2 regions of the Mesorhizobium sp. P2_D5 genome follow, and region 1 is predicted to be linked to the other one. Evidence: predicted binding sites of a transcription regulator. Region 1 holds the regulator's gene; the other holds the start of a gene.
What was found. The regulator PhoB, encoded in region 1, activates phosphate uptake and scavenging genes when phosphate is short. The targets are predictions, from matches to a motif close to TGTCATNNANCTGTCAT.
Positions count from the first base shown of each region.

Region 2: a site for PhoB is predicted at 2,416-2,432, ahead of AC1DYW_RS17130 (esterase-like activity of phytase family protein). Genes of this name have one in related genera too.

Region 1 is NZ_JBFUEE010000005.1:402,529-408,498, reverse strand. It holds gene xylF (D-xylose ABC transporter substrate-binding protein) at 1-398, opposite strand, end outside; gene AC1DYW_RS23350 (ROK family protein) at 754-2,001, shown strand; gene phoB (phosphate regulon transcriptional regulator PhoB) at 2,156-2,845, opposite strand; gene phoU (phosphate signaling complex protein PhoU) at 2,865-3,572, opposite strand; gene pstB (phosphate ABC transporter ATP-binding protein PstB) at 3,598-4,404, opposite strand; gene pstA (phosphate ABC transporter permease PstA) at 4,401-5,252, opposite strand; gene pstC (phosphate ABC transporter permease subunit PstC) at 5,256-5,970, opposite strand, start outside.
Region 2 is NZ_JBFUEE010000003.1:797,927-803,896, reverse strand. It holds gene AC1DYW_RS17135 (GcvT family protein) at 1-2,238, opposite strand, end outside; gene AC1DYW_RS17130 (esterase-like activity of phytase family protein) at 2,548-4,029, shown strand; gene AC1DYW_RS17125 (L,D-transpeptidase) at 4,085-4,873, opposite strand; gene AC1DYW_RS17120 (MATE family efflux transporter) at 5,017-5,970, shown strand, end outside.

The DNA.
Region 1 (5,970 bases):
CCGACTTCCTTGTTGTCGAAGGTCAGGTAGAACACGTTCTTGTTCTCGATCAGCCGGTCATAGCCGACGACCGGAATGCCTTCGTCCAATGCCTTCTGCACCGCCGGGCCGATGGCCGAGGCATCCTGCGCCAGGATGATCAGCGCGTTGGCGCCCTGCGAAATCAGGCTCTCGACGTCGGTGAGCTGCTTGCCCGGATTGGACTGCGCATCAGCGGAAATGTATTTGTCACCAGCCGCCTCGATGGCCTTCTTCATCGCCGCTTCGTCGGTCTTCCAGCGCTCTTCCTGGAAGTTGGACCACGAAACGCCGATGACCTTGTCCTTCGCCTGCGCGACCGACACCAGCGTCAGCGACATGGCGACACCCGCCAGGATGGCGGCTGTGAATTTTTTCATAATATCCTCCCTGCGCCGCGTATGGCGCGACCAAACTGACCCGTAGGCCGGCACAGAGGCTCTATTTTTTCGAGCCTCGAAAAAATAGTGATCCAACGCCCGAACGCTGTCAACATCGATTCTGATGGATTTTGACGTCTCTTCGAGTTTTTTTCGAGCTCCGGAATAAATAATGACATGATGGTGGGGTTCTGCCAGAATTTGGCTTGGCGCATGTCGCCCCAAAAGTGCGCAGCGGTTTTGGGGCAACGACACGCGCAGAAACAAGTGCCTGAAGCGCGTCGCGCTTTCAGGCTTCGCTGATGGCCTTCGGGAGGCACGAAAGGCTACAGCGACCGGGAGGATGTGAAAAAGCATGTCGGTCGGAATCCGCCACGACGATCTGCGCCGCCGCAACCGGGCGATGGTGATTGCGGCCGTGCGCCGCGCCGGACAGCCGTCCCGCACCGAGATCGCCGCGACCACGGGCCTCAGCCATTCGACCATATCGGCGATCTCCTCCGACCTCATCGGCGAAGGCATCCTGACTGAGAGCAAGCCGAGCGAGGCCGGCTCGCTCAAACGCGGCCGGCCGCAGGTCGGCCTCGGCCTCAATCCGGAAGCGGCGGCGGTGATGACCGTGGTGCTGTCACTGAACTTCCTCTCGGTCGCCGTCATCGACTATGCCGGCCAGGTGATCGCCGAGGAACAGCGCCGGCTGGACACGCTGACCATGTCGCGCGACGCGCTGGTCGGTGAATGCGTTGCCATCGTACGGCGTCGTCTCGAAGACCCCGACCTCGACGTCCGCAGTGTCGCCCGCATCGCGCTGGCGATCCAGGGCATCACCGACACACGTGCCCGCGCCATGCTGTGGTCGCCGATCACGCCGCACACCGATATCGCCTTCGCCGACATACTCGAGGACGAGTTCGGCATCCCTGCCACCATGGAGAACGACTGCAATATGATGGCGATAGCGTTGCGCTGGCGCGACCCTGATCGCTACCGCGACGACTTCATCGCCATCCTGTTGTCGCACGGCATCGGCATGGGTCTGGTGCTGAAGGGCGAGCTGTTCACCGGCACTCATTCCTCGGGCGGCGAGTTCGGCCATATGATCCATCGGCCACACGGCGCGCTGTGCCGCTGCGGGCGGCGCGGCTGCGTCGAGGCCTATGCCGGCAACTACGCCATCTGGCGCAACGCAAGGCAGATGAGTGAGGACGCGGAACCGGTCGCCGATGTCAGTGACGCTGACATGCGCGCGCTGGCGACCGCGGCCCGCGAGAGGGATGGACCCGAGCGCGAGGCCTATCGCAAAGCCGGCGAGGCACTCGGCTACGGTCTCGGCAGCCTGTTCGCGCTGATCGACCCGGCGCCCGTCGCCATGGTCGGCGTCAGCGCCGCCGCCTTTGACCTGATCGAGCCGGCATTGCGCGAGGCGATTGCGCAGACCGCCGGCGGGCAGCATTCGCAATCGATTTCTTTCGACACCGAACCGAACGAACTTCCACTGATCCGCGAAGGCTGCGCCACGCGGGCATTGACCTTTGTCGACCAGGAGATTTTCGCGCCCGGCACGCAGGCGAGGTCCGGCCTCGGCGGCAAGAACGTCGCGTGAATGGCGCGCCTGGATGTTTTGAGATTCAGGTTAGGCCGAGTCGAGAATGGCGGGTTCCAAGAACCGGAGCGGAGCGGACATTTGGATCCGTGAGTACCGGAAGCGCAGGAAACTGCCGTTCGCAGGCCGGCATCACCTGAATATCAGCATATCCCTAATCTTCCCGGATTGCGTAGCCCGCCCCGCGGATGGTGCGGATGACATCGGGCATGCGGCCATTGTTGACCGCCTTGCGCAGCCGGCCGACATGCACGTCGACCGTGCGTTCGTCGATGTAGATCGTCTCGCCCCAGACATTGTCGAGCAGTTGGCTGCGCGAGAACACACGGCCGGGATGGCGCATCATGAATTCGAGCAGGCGGAATTCGGTCGGTCCGAGCCGAATCTCGCTCTTCTTGCGATAGACCCTGTGCGATTCACGATCGAGCACGATGTCGCCGACCTTGAGCACGCTGGACAGCACTTCCGGCTTGGCGCGGCGCAGCAGCGCCTTGACCCTGGCCATGAACTCCGGCGTCGAGAACGGCTTGACCAGATAATCGTCGGCGCCGGTCGAGAGGCCGCGCACACGATCGCTTTCCTCGCCACGCGCGGTCAGCATGATGATCGGCAGCCGCTCGGTCTCGGGCCGCATTCTTAGCCGGCGACAGAGTTCGATGCCGGACACTGCTGGCACCATCCAGTCGAGCACCAGCAGGTCAGGCACGTTTTCCTGGAGGCGGATTTCGGCTTCGTCGCCGCGCGTCACCACCTCGACCTGGTATCCCTCGGACTCGAGATTGTAGCGCAGGAGCACGCCAAGCGGCTCCTCGTCCTCCACCACCATGATGCGTGGCGCGATCATCGACTGGTCACCCCTGCCGTCATGCCGCCGGCGCGGACATCGCCGTCTCGTCCTGCTTCGGACGATTGGCGGGCAGCTGCGTACCGGTCAAAACATAATACGCATTTTCCGCAATGTTGGTGACGTGATCGCCGATGCGTTCGAGGTTCTTGGCGCAGAACAAAAGATGCGTGCAGGCGGTGATGTTGCGCGGGTCTTCCATCATATAGGTCAGGAGTTCGCGGAACACCGAGGTGTACTTGACGTCGATGCGCTCGTCGTCGGCGCGCAGCTTCGCCAGCGCCGCGGCGTCGCGCGCCGTATATTCCTCGATGACGCCCTGCACCTGGATCAGCACCAGCTGCGCCATTGCGTCGATGGAGTGCGACAGGTCGCGCGGGGTGACGCTGAGGCCGACGGTGCCGACGCGCTTGGCGATGTTCTTGGCAAGGTCGCCAATGCGCTCGAGGTCGCCGGCCATGCGGATCGAACCGACGACATGACGCAGATCGTCGGCCATCGGCTGACGCTTGGCGATCAGTGTGATGGCGCGGTCGTCGAGCTCGCGCTGGCGCGCGTCCATGATCGCATCGTCGGAGACGACACGCTGCGCCAGGGCGTTGTCGGAATTCAACAGCGCCTTGGTGGCGCCGCCGACCATCGAGCCGGCGAGGTCGCCCATGTCGCGGATCAGCCTGCTGATCTGTCCGAGATCCTCGTCGAAAGAAGCGACTGTGTGTTCGCCCATGATCTTAGTCCTCGTATGCCTGAGCTCAGCCGAAGCGGCCGGTGATGTAGTCCTGCGTGCGCTTCTCGCGGGGCGACGTGAAGATCTTCTCGGTGCGGTCGAACTCGACCAGTTCGCCCAGATACATGAAGGCGGTCTGCTTCGACACGCGCGCCGCCTGCTGCATGTTGTGGGTGACGATGACGATCGTGTAGTCGGCTTGCAACTCGTCGATCAGCTCTTCGATCTTGGCGGTCGACAGCGGGTCAAGCGCCGAGGCCGGCTCGTCGAGCAGGATGACTTCCGGCTTCACCGCCACGGTGCGGGCGATGCAGAGTCGCTGCTGCTGGCCGCCGGAGAGGCTGAGGCCGCTGGCGTTGAGCTTGTCCTTGACCTCAGTCCACAGTGCGGCGCGCTTCAGCGCCTGCTCGACACGGCCGTCCATCTCGGACTTGCTGATCTTCTCGTAGAGCCTGACGCCGAAGGCGATGTTTTCATAGATCGACATCGGGAACGGCGTCGGCTTCTGGAATACCATGCCGATCTTGGTCCGCAGCAGATTGAGGTCCTGCGAGCGGTCGAGAACGTTCTGGCCGTCGAGCAGCACCTGGCCCTCGGCGGTCTGCTTGGGATAGAGCTCGTAGATGCGGTTGAAGACGCGCAGCAGCGTCGACTTCCCGCAGCCCGAAGGTCCGATGAAGGCGGTGACGCTGCGCTCGGGCAGCGACAGCGTGATGTCCTTCAGCGCCTTGCTCTGGCCGTAGTAGAAGTTGAGGTTCTTGACCTCGATCTTGGCCTTGCCGGCAATTGCCTCGGCGGCGATCGTCATGTCTGGAGACAACATCTGGCTCATTTGTCCTCTCTGCGTCCGGTCAGGCTGCGAGCAAAGATGCTGAGCGCGAGAACCGTCAATGTGATGATGAGTGCACCGGTCCAGGCCAGTTGCTGCCATTCCTCGTAAGGGCTGAGAGCAAACTGGAAGATGGTCACAGGCAGGCTGGCCATCGGCGCGTTGAGATTGCTCGACCAGAACTGGTTGTTGAGCGCTGTAAAGAGCAGTGGCGCCGTCTCGCCGGAGATACGGGCGATCGACAGCAATATGCCGGTGACGATGCCGGAAAGGGCGGCGCGGTAAGCGACCGACTTGATGACCACCCAGCGCGGCGCGCCGATCGCAGTGCCGGCTTCGCGCAACGCGTTCGGCACCAGGTTGAGCATGTCCTCGGTGGTGCGCACGACGACCGGGATGACCAGGATGGCAAGCGCGACGGCGCCGGCGATCGCCGAGAAATGCCCCATCGGCCGGACCATCAGTTCGTAGACGAACAGGCCGATGATGATCGACGGCGCCGACAAAAGGATGTCGTTGATGAAGCGCACCACGGTGGTGAGCTTCGAAAAGCGTCCGTACTCGGCCATGTAGGTGCCGGCCAGCACGCCGATTGGTGTACCGACGACGACGCCGATAATGGTCATCACGATGCTGCCGTAGATGGCGTTGAGCAGGCCACCGGCATCGCCGGGCGGCGGCGTCATTTCGGTGAACACCGCAAGATTGACGCCGGACAGGCCCTTGTAGAGCAGGGCGCCGAGGATGAGCGCCAGCCAGGCAAGTCCGATGCCCGCGGCGGCGACGCACAGCGTCATCATCACGGAATTCTTCCTCTTGCGGCTCTGATGAAGCGATGTGGCTGTCGACATCGGTCAGGCTCCCGTGCGGGCGTCAATGCGCATCAGCATGTAGCGTGCGATGGCGAGGATCAGGAAGGTGATGACGAACAGGATCAGGCCGAGCGCCACCAGCGAAGAGGTGTAGAGATCGCCAACGGCTTCGGTGAATTCGTTGGCGATGGTTGCGGAGATCGTCGTTGCCGGCGCGAACAGCGAGGTGCTGATGCGATGCGCGTTGCCGATGACGAAGGTCACTGCCATGGTTTCGCCGAGCGCGCGGCCGAGGCCGAGCATGACGCCGCCCATGATGCCGATCCTTGTGTAGGGAATGACCACGCGGCGGGTCACTTCCCAGGTCGTGCAGCCGATGCCGTAGGCGGACTCTTTCAGCACCGGCGGCACCGTGTCGAAGACGTCCTTGGTGATCGAGGTGATGAAAGGCAGCACCATGATGGCAAGGATCAGCGACGACGTCAAAAGGCCGATGCCGTAGGGCGGACCGGCAAACAGGCTGTTGAGGCCGGGAATGCCGTGGAACACGCTGATGATGAAGGGCTGCACGGTCGTCTGCAGGAAGGGCGCCAGCACGAACAGGCCCCAGATGCCGTAGATGATCGAAGGGATGCCGGCGAGCAGCTCAACCGCCATGCCGATCGGGCGCCGCAGCGGGCGCGGGCAAAGCTCGGTGAGGAAGATGGCGATGCCGATGCCGAGCGGCACGGCAATCAGGATGGCGATGGCGGACGTG
Region 2 (5,970 bases), on a different contig from region 1:
GACGAAGCCGACGCGCCGGCCTTGATGCCAGACCGGCTCGAAGCCGCTGGCGTCACCGTCGATGGCATCGATCTCCAGCGTCACCAGGCATTGGCCGCTGCCGCCCTCCCGCTGTTTCAATGCCGCCTCGCGACCGGTGAAGTCACCCTTCCCAAACGCGATGAACCGGTCGAGACCGGCCTGATCGGGTGTGTAGCCCTGGGTGAATTCACGCGACCAGATGCCGAAACTCTTCTCCAGCCGCAGCGCATTCAGCGCGTAATAGCCGATCTCGGCAAGGCCGAGATCCTCGCCGGCGGCCAGCAGCGTTTCGCGCAAGCCGGCATGCATGGTGACCGGACAACTGATCTCGAAACCGAGCTCACCGGCGATCGAAAGGCGGGCAACCCGCGCGGGCACCATACCGATGTCGAATGCCCCGCAGGCCATGAACGGCAGTGCCGCGCCCGACATGTCCTGATGCGTCGTGCGCGCCAGGATTTTGCGTGCATTCGGCCCAGTCAGCAGGAAGCCGCTCATCGTGTCGGAAAGGTCTGTGACAGTGATCCCCTCCGCCGCATGGCTCTCGAACCAGCGCATGTGGAATTCCCTGAGATAGTACGAGCCCATCAGCCAATAGTCGCCGCCACCCCAGTTGATGACCGTGAGGTCGCCCTTCAGCCGCCCGTCATGGCCGAGCATCGGCGCCAGCCTCGCCTGTCCCGGCTTCGGCAGCCTGCAGGCAAGCAACTGGTCAAGCCATGCTTCGGCCCCTTGCCCCGAGACCGCATAACGCGCATAGGCCGAGATATCGACGAGACCGGCGGCACGCCGAACCTGCAGCGCCTCGTCGCCGACGATGTCGAAGGCGTTGGAACGCCGCAGCGTCGTGTTCTCGCGAAACCCCATCGGTGCGAAATAGGCCGGGATTTCCAGACCCCAGGACGCCGTCCATTCGCATCCCGCCGCCGTCATGCCGTCATAGGCGCCGGGGCGTTTCAGCGGCCGGCCGGCGGGTAGCCGCTCATTGGGAAAGGTCATGACGAAGCGGCGCGAATAGAACTGGCGCGTCGTCTGCCTGAGATATTCGCGGTTGGCCGCGAAGGCGCCATAGCGGGCGATATCCATGCCGAAGATGTCGGCCTGCGGCTCACCATAGATCATCCACTCGGCCAGCGACTTGCCGACGCCGCCACCCTGGCTGAAGCCGGCCATGACGCCACAGGCAAGCCAGTAATTCTTCAGCCCGCGCACCGGCCCGACGATCGGATTGCCGTCGGGGGTGAAAGTGAAGGCGCCGTTGACCCATTTGCGGATGCCGGCCGTCCTCAGGCACGGAAAGCGCTCATAGGCCTTGGACAGTTCCGGGCTGATGCGGTCGATGTCTTCCGGGATCAGCTCGATGCCGTAATCCCATGGCGCGCCATCCATGTTCCAGTGCTTCGGGTTCTGCTCGTAGACGCCGAGCAGCACGCCCTTGCGCTCTTGCCTGAGGTAGGAAAAGCCGTCGAGATCGACCGCAAGACCGAGTTCCTTGTCGAGAGCGGCAACCTCCGGAATGTCTTCGGTGATGAAATAGTGGTGCTCCATCGGCGTCACCGGCAAGTCGACGCCGGCCATGCGGCCGAGCTGCTTTGCCCACAGCCCGCCGGCGTTGACGACATGCTCGGCCACGATCGTGCCTTGCTCGGTGACGACATCCCAGTGCCCGTCGGCACGCGCCTTCAACGCGACCACGCGGTTGCGCAGGATCACGTCGGCACCACGCTTTTTCGCGGCGCCGGCATAGGCATGCGTCGCTCCGTAAGGGTCGAGATGGCCTTCGTTGGAATCATAGAGGCCGCCGAGCACGTCGCTGACATCGACGATCGGGCAGATCTCCTTGATCTCTTCCGGTGTCACCAGGCGAGCCGTTTCGATGCCGACCGACTGGAACACGGCCCAGGCCGATTTCAGCCACTCCCAGCGCTGGGGATCGCTGGCCATGTTGACGCCGCCCGTCATGTGCAGGCCCGCGTCCTGGCCGGATTCGGCCTCGATCTCGCGATAGAGCTTGATGGTGTAGTCCTGCAGCGCCGCGACGTTGGGATCGGCATTGAGCGCGTGGAACCCGGCCGCCGCGTGCCAGGTCGAACCGGCCGTCAGTTCGGCTCGCTCGATCAGCGCCACATCGCTCCAGCCGAACCGTGTCAGATGATAGAGCACCGAGGCTCCGACCACGCCACCTCCGATGACGACTGCGCGGTAGTGCGACTTCAAGGCTTCCCTCCCCGGTTAGTCCGAAGGCTGCACCATATACGCACTGGACATATGTGTCTAGTACGATGCACGCACACCACGCTTTGTCGACTTGAGCTAGAAGGGAGTGATCAATTCTTTGGTGCGACCACAGGTTATTATCGGCGTGTGAAGAACCCGACGGGGCATTGCGCGCGCTGTCACGCAAGCATCATGTTTGCGCCGTAGACCGCTTTCGGGGAGGCGCGCGCGGCATCATCGATGCCGCACCTCTTTCAGCTCTTTCGCCATCGGCCGCTCCGGCACGCTTTGTTACAAAGAGGATCATCCATGAAACACCTGCACCGAACCGCGTCGCTCGGCGTCGCGCTGGCATTGTTCACCGCCTTGACGCCGGCGCTGGCCGACAGCACCGCGACCGTCGGCGGCATCAGCTTCGTCAACAAGGGACTGGTCGGCGTCGGCCGCATCCCGGCCAGCCAGAAGGACAAGTTCGGCGAAACGTTCGGCTCAGGTTCCGGCATGGCGATCGACACCGCCGGCTGGACGCATGGTGCCGACGGCTACAAGGGTTCGCTCTGGCTGCTGCCGGACCGCGGCTACAATGTCGTCGGCACCACCGACTACCGGCCGCGCCTCAACACGATCGGCATCGAGTTCGCGCCAACCGCGCCTGGTGCGGCACCCGCTGCCGGCCAGGAGCAGTCCGGCGTCAAGGCGACACTCGCCGACACCATGCTCCTGACCGACGACAAGGGCGCTGATGCCACGGGCCTCGACCCGCTCAACGGCGTGCGCGCAGCAAGCGGCGACATGCCGATCCTGCCCGAGGCCAACGGCAAGCTGGCGCTCGACAACGAGGCGATCGTGCGGCTAGCCGACGGCTCGATGTTCATCTCCGACGAATACGGCCCGAACATCTATCGGTTTTCCGCTGAAGGCCGCCTGCTGTCGGCGACCCAGCCGCCGGCTGCCCTCGTGCCGATGCGCCATGGCGCGCCGAACTTCGCCTCGGACAATCCAGGTCCAGGTGCTGCCGAGCCCGATCCGAAGGATCCCGATACCGGCCGACAGAACAACCAGGGCCTCGAAGGCATGGCGATGACGCCGGACGGCAAGTTCCTGATCGCCGTGCTGCAGTCGGCGCCCCGGCAGGATGGCGGCGATTCCGGCGCGACGCGCCAGAACACGCGCGCGCTGGTCTATGACGCTTCCGACCTCGCCCATCTCAAGCTGGCGCACGAATATGTCGTGCCGCTGCCGGTGTTCAAGGATGCCAAGGGCAAGACCAAGGTGGCGGCGCAGAGCGAGATCGTCGCCCTGTCCGACCAGACCTTCCTGATGCTGACCCGCGACAGCGGCAACGGCCAGGGGTTGAAGGGCGACACCTCGCTGCTTCGCCAGATCAACATCGTCGATCTCTCCGCTGCGACCGACATCGCCGGTGGCGCCTTCGACGCCGCCGACAAGCCGGTGGCACCCAAGGGCGTGCTCGACCCATCGGTGACGCCGGCCAAGCTGACGCCGTTCATCGACCTCAACGACAAGGGCGAACTCGGCCGCTTCGGCCTGCACAATGGCGCGCCGAACGACAAGAACAACCTTTCGGAAAAGTGGGAGGCGATGTCGGTGGTCAGCGTGCTCGATCCCAAGCTGCCGGACGACTATTTCCTGTTCGTGGCCAACGACAACGACTTCCTCACCCAGGACGGGTTCCAGGTCGGCGCACCCTACAAGGCCGAGGACGGCGCCGATGTCGACACCATGTTCACGGTCTATCAGGTCACGCTTCCCGGCCTCGCCAAGAAGTAACGACACGACCCAGGCGGACGCCAAGCGCGTCCGCCTACAGATCCTGAAGGCACACTTACTGCAACATCTCCGCGTCCTTCGGTACGCCCGCGTCGATCGGCTCGGCCGTCCTGTTCGACACGGCGGTGATCTTCGCGGCGGCCGACAGATTTGCGCGTACGAAGACCGGCGCGGGTCCGTTGACGCGGCCGTAGAGGTCGATGATGTCCTGGTTCATGAAGCGCACACAGCCGGACGAAGCGTTCTTCCCGATCGAATCCCACTCCGGTGTTCCGTGCAGCCGATACATCGTGTCCTTGCCGTCGCGGAAGAGATACAGCGCGCGGGCGCCTAGCGGGCTCTGCGGGCCGGGCGGCATGCCGTCCTTGTATTTCGCCAGTTCCGGCCGGCGCTGGATCATTTCCGGCGGCGGCGTCCAGACCGGCCACTTCTTCCTTGCCTGGACCACGGCGCTGCCGGTCCATCGGAAACCGGCCTTGCCCAGGCTGACGCCATAGCGGATAGCCTTGCCGCCGTCGCGCACCAGGTAGAGGAAGTGCTCGGAGACATCGACGACGATCGTGCCAGGTTTTTCTCCGGTCGGGTCGGACACGATCTGACGCACGAACTTCGGATCCATCTTGGCCACCGGGATCGCCGGCAGCTGATAGCCCTCGTCGACGCGCGCCTCATACATGGTTGCGACATCGCCGAAGGCCGGATCGCTTGGCGGCGCTGCCATTGGCGGCGTCACCACCTCCGTCGTGGTGCACGCCGAAAGAGCCACGGAGGCCGCGCCCAAAGCGGAGGCACCGAGAAACGAGCGCCTGTTCAGGCGCTTAAAAAACAGCGGAATATCGGACATGAACCCCCGGCTTACGAGTTTGATCAAGTAAGGAACGCGCCCCACGCGCCCAGAACCACTATCCGATTACGGAAGCTTTGAGAACATGATTAGATCAAGGCACGGACCGGACCTGACATAAGCCTTCGCCGAGTTGCCTTGCCATGGACGACAAGATGCCCACGCGCCGGCGCACCGGCGACCTGACCAGTGGCCCGATCCCGCGCACGCTGCTGCTGTTCGCCTTGCCGGTGCTCGGCTCCAACGTGCTGCAGTCGCTCAACGGCTCGATCAACGCCGTCTGGGTTGGCCGTTTTCTAGGCGAATCGGCGCTGACGGCTACCTCCAACGCCAACCTCGTCCTGTTCCTCATCCTCGGCACGGTGTTCGGCGTCGGCATGGCCGCCACCATCCTGGTGGCACAGTCGGTCGGCGCCCGCGACCTGCCCGAGGCGCGCCGCATCGTCGGCACCAGCGCGACCTTCTTCTTCCTCATCTCGGTCATCTTCGCGGTCTGCGGCTGGATATGGGTCGACGCCATCCTCAACACGCTCGGCACTCCGGCCGATGCCTTGCCGCTGGCGCGCTCCTATCTGCGCATCATCTTTGTCGCCGTGCCGATGATGAACCTTCTGTCCTTCGTCATGACCGTGCTGCGCGGCGCCGGCGATTCACGCACGCCCTTTTCGTTCATGGCGCTCGCCGTCGTCCTCGACATTGTGCTCAACCCGTTGCTCATCCGTGGCATCGGGCCATTCCCGGAACTCGGCATCGCTGGCTCCGCCACCGCGACGCTGATCGGCCAGACGGTCAGCGCAATCGCCATTCTGATCGTGCTCTATGTGCGCAAGCACCCGCTGCGGCTGGCCGGCGCCAACCTCGCTCTGCTGCGGCCCGACCCTGCCTTGCTGCGCATCATCGTGTTCAAGGGCGTGCCGATGGGCCTGCAGATGATCGTCATCTCGGTGGCGGCGCTGACGGTGATGGGCATCGTCAACTCCTACGGTTCGCAGGTCGCCGCCGCCTACGGCATCGCCGCGCAGCTTTGGACCTACATCCAGATGCCGGCGCTCGCCATCGGTGCGGCGGTCTCCTCGATGGCGGCGCAGAATGTCGGC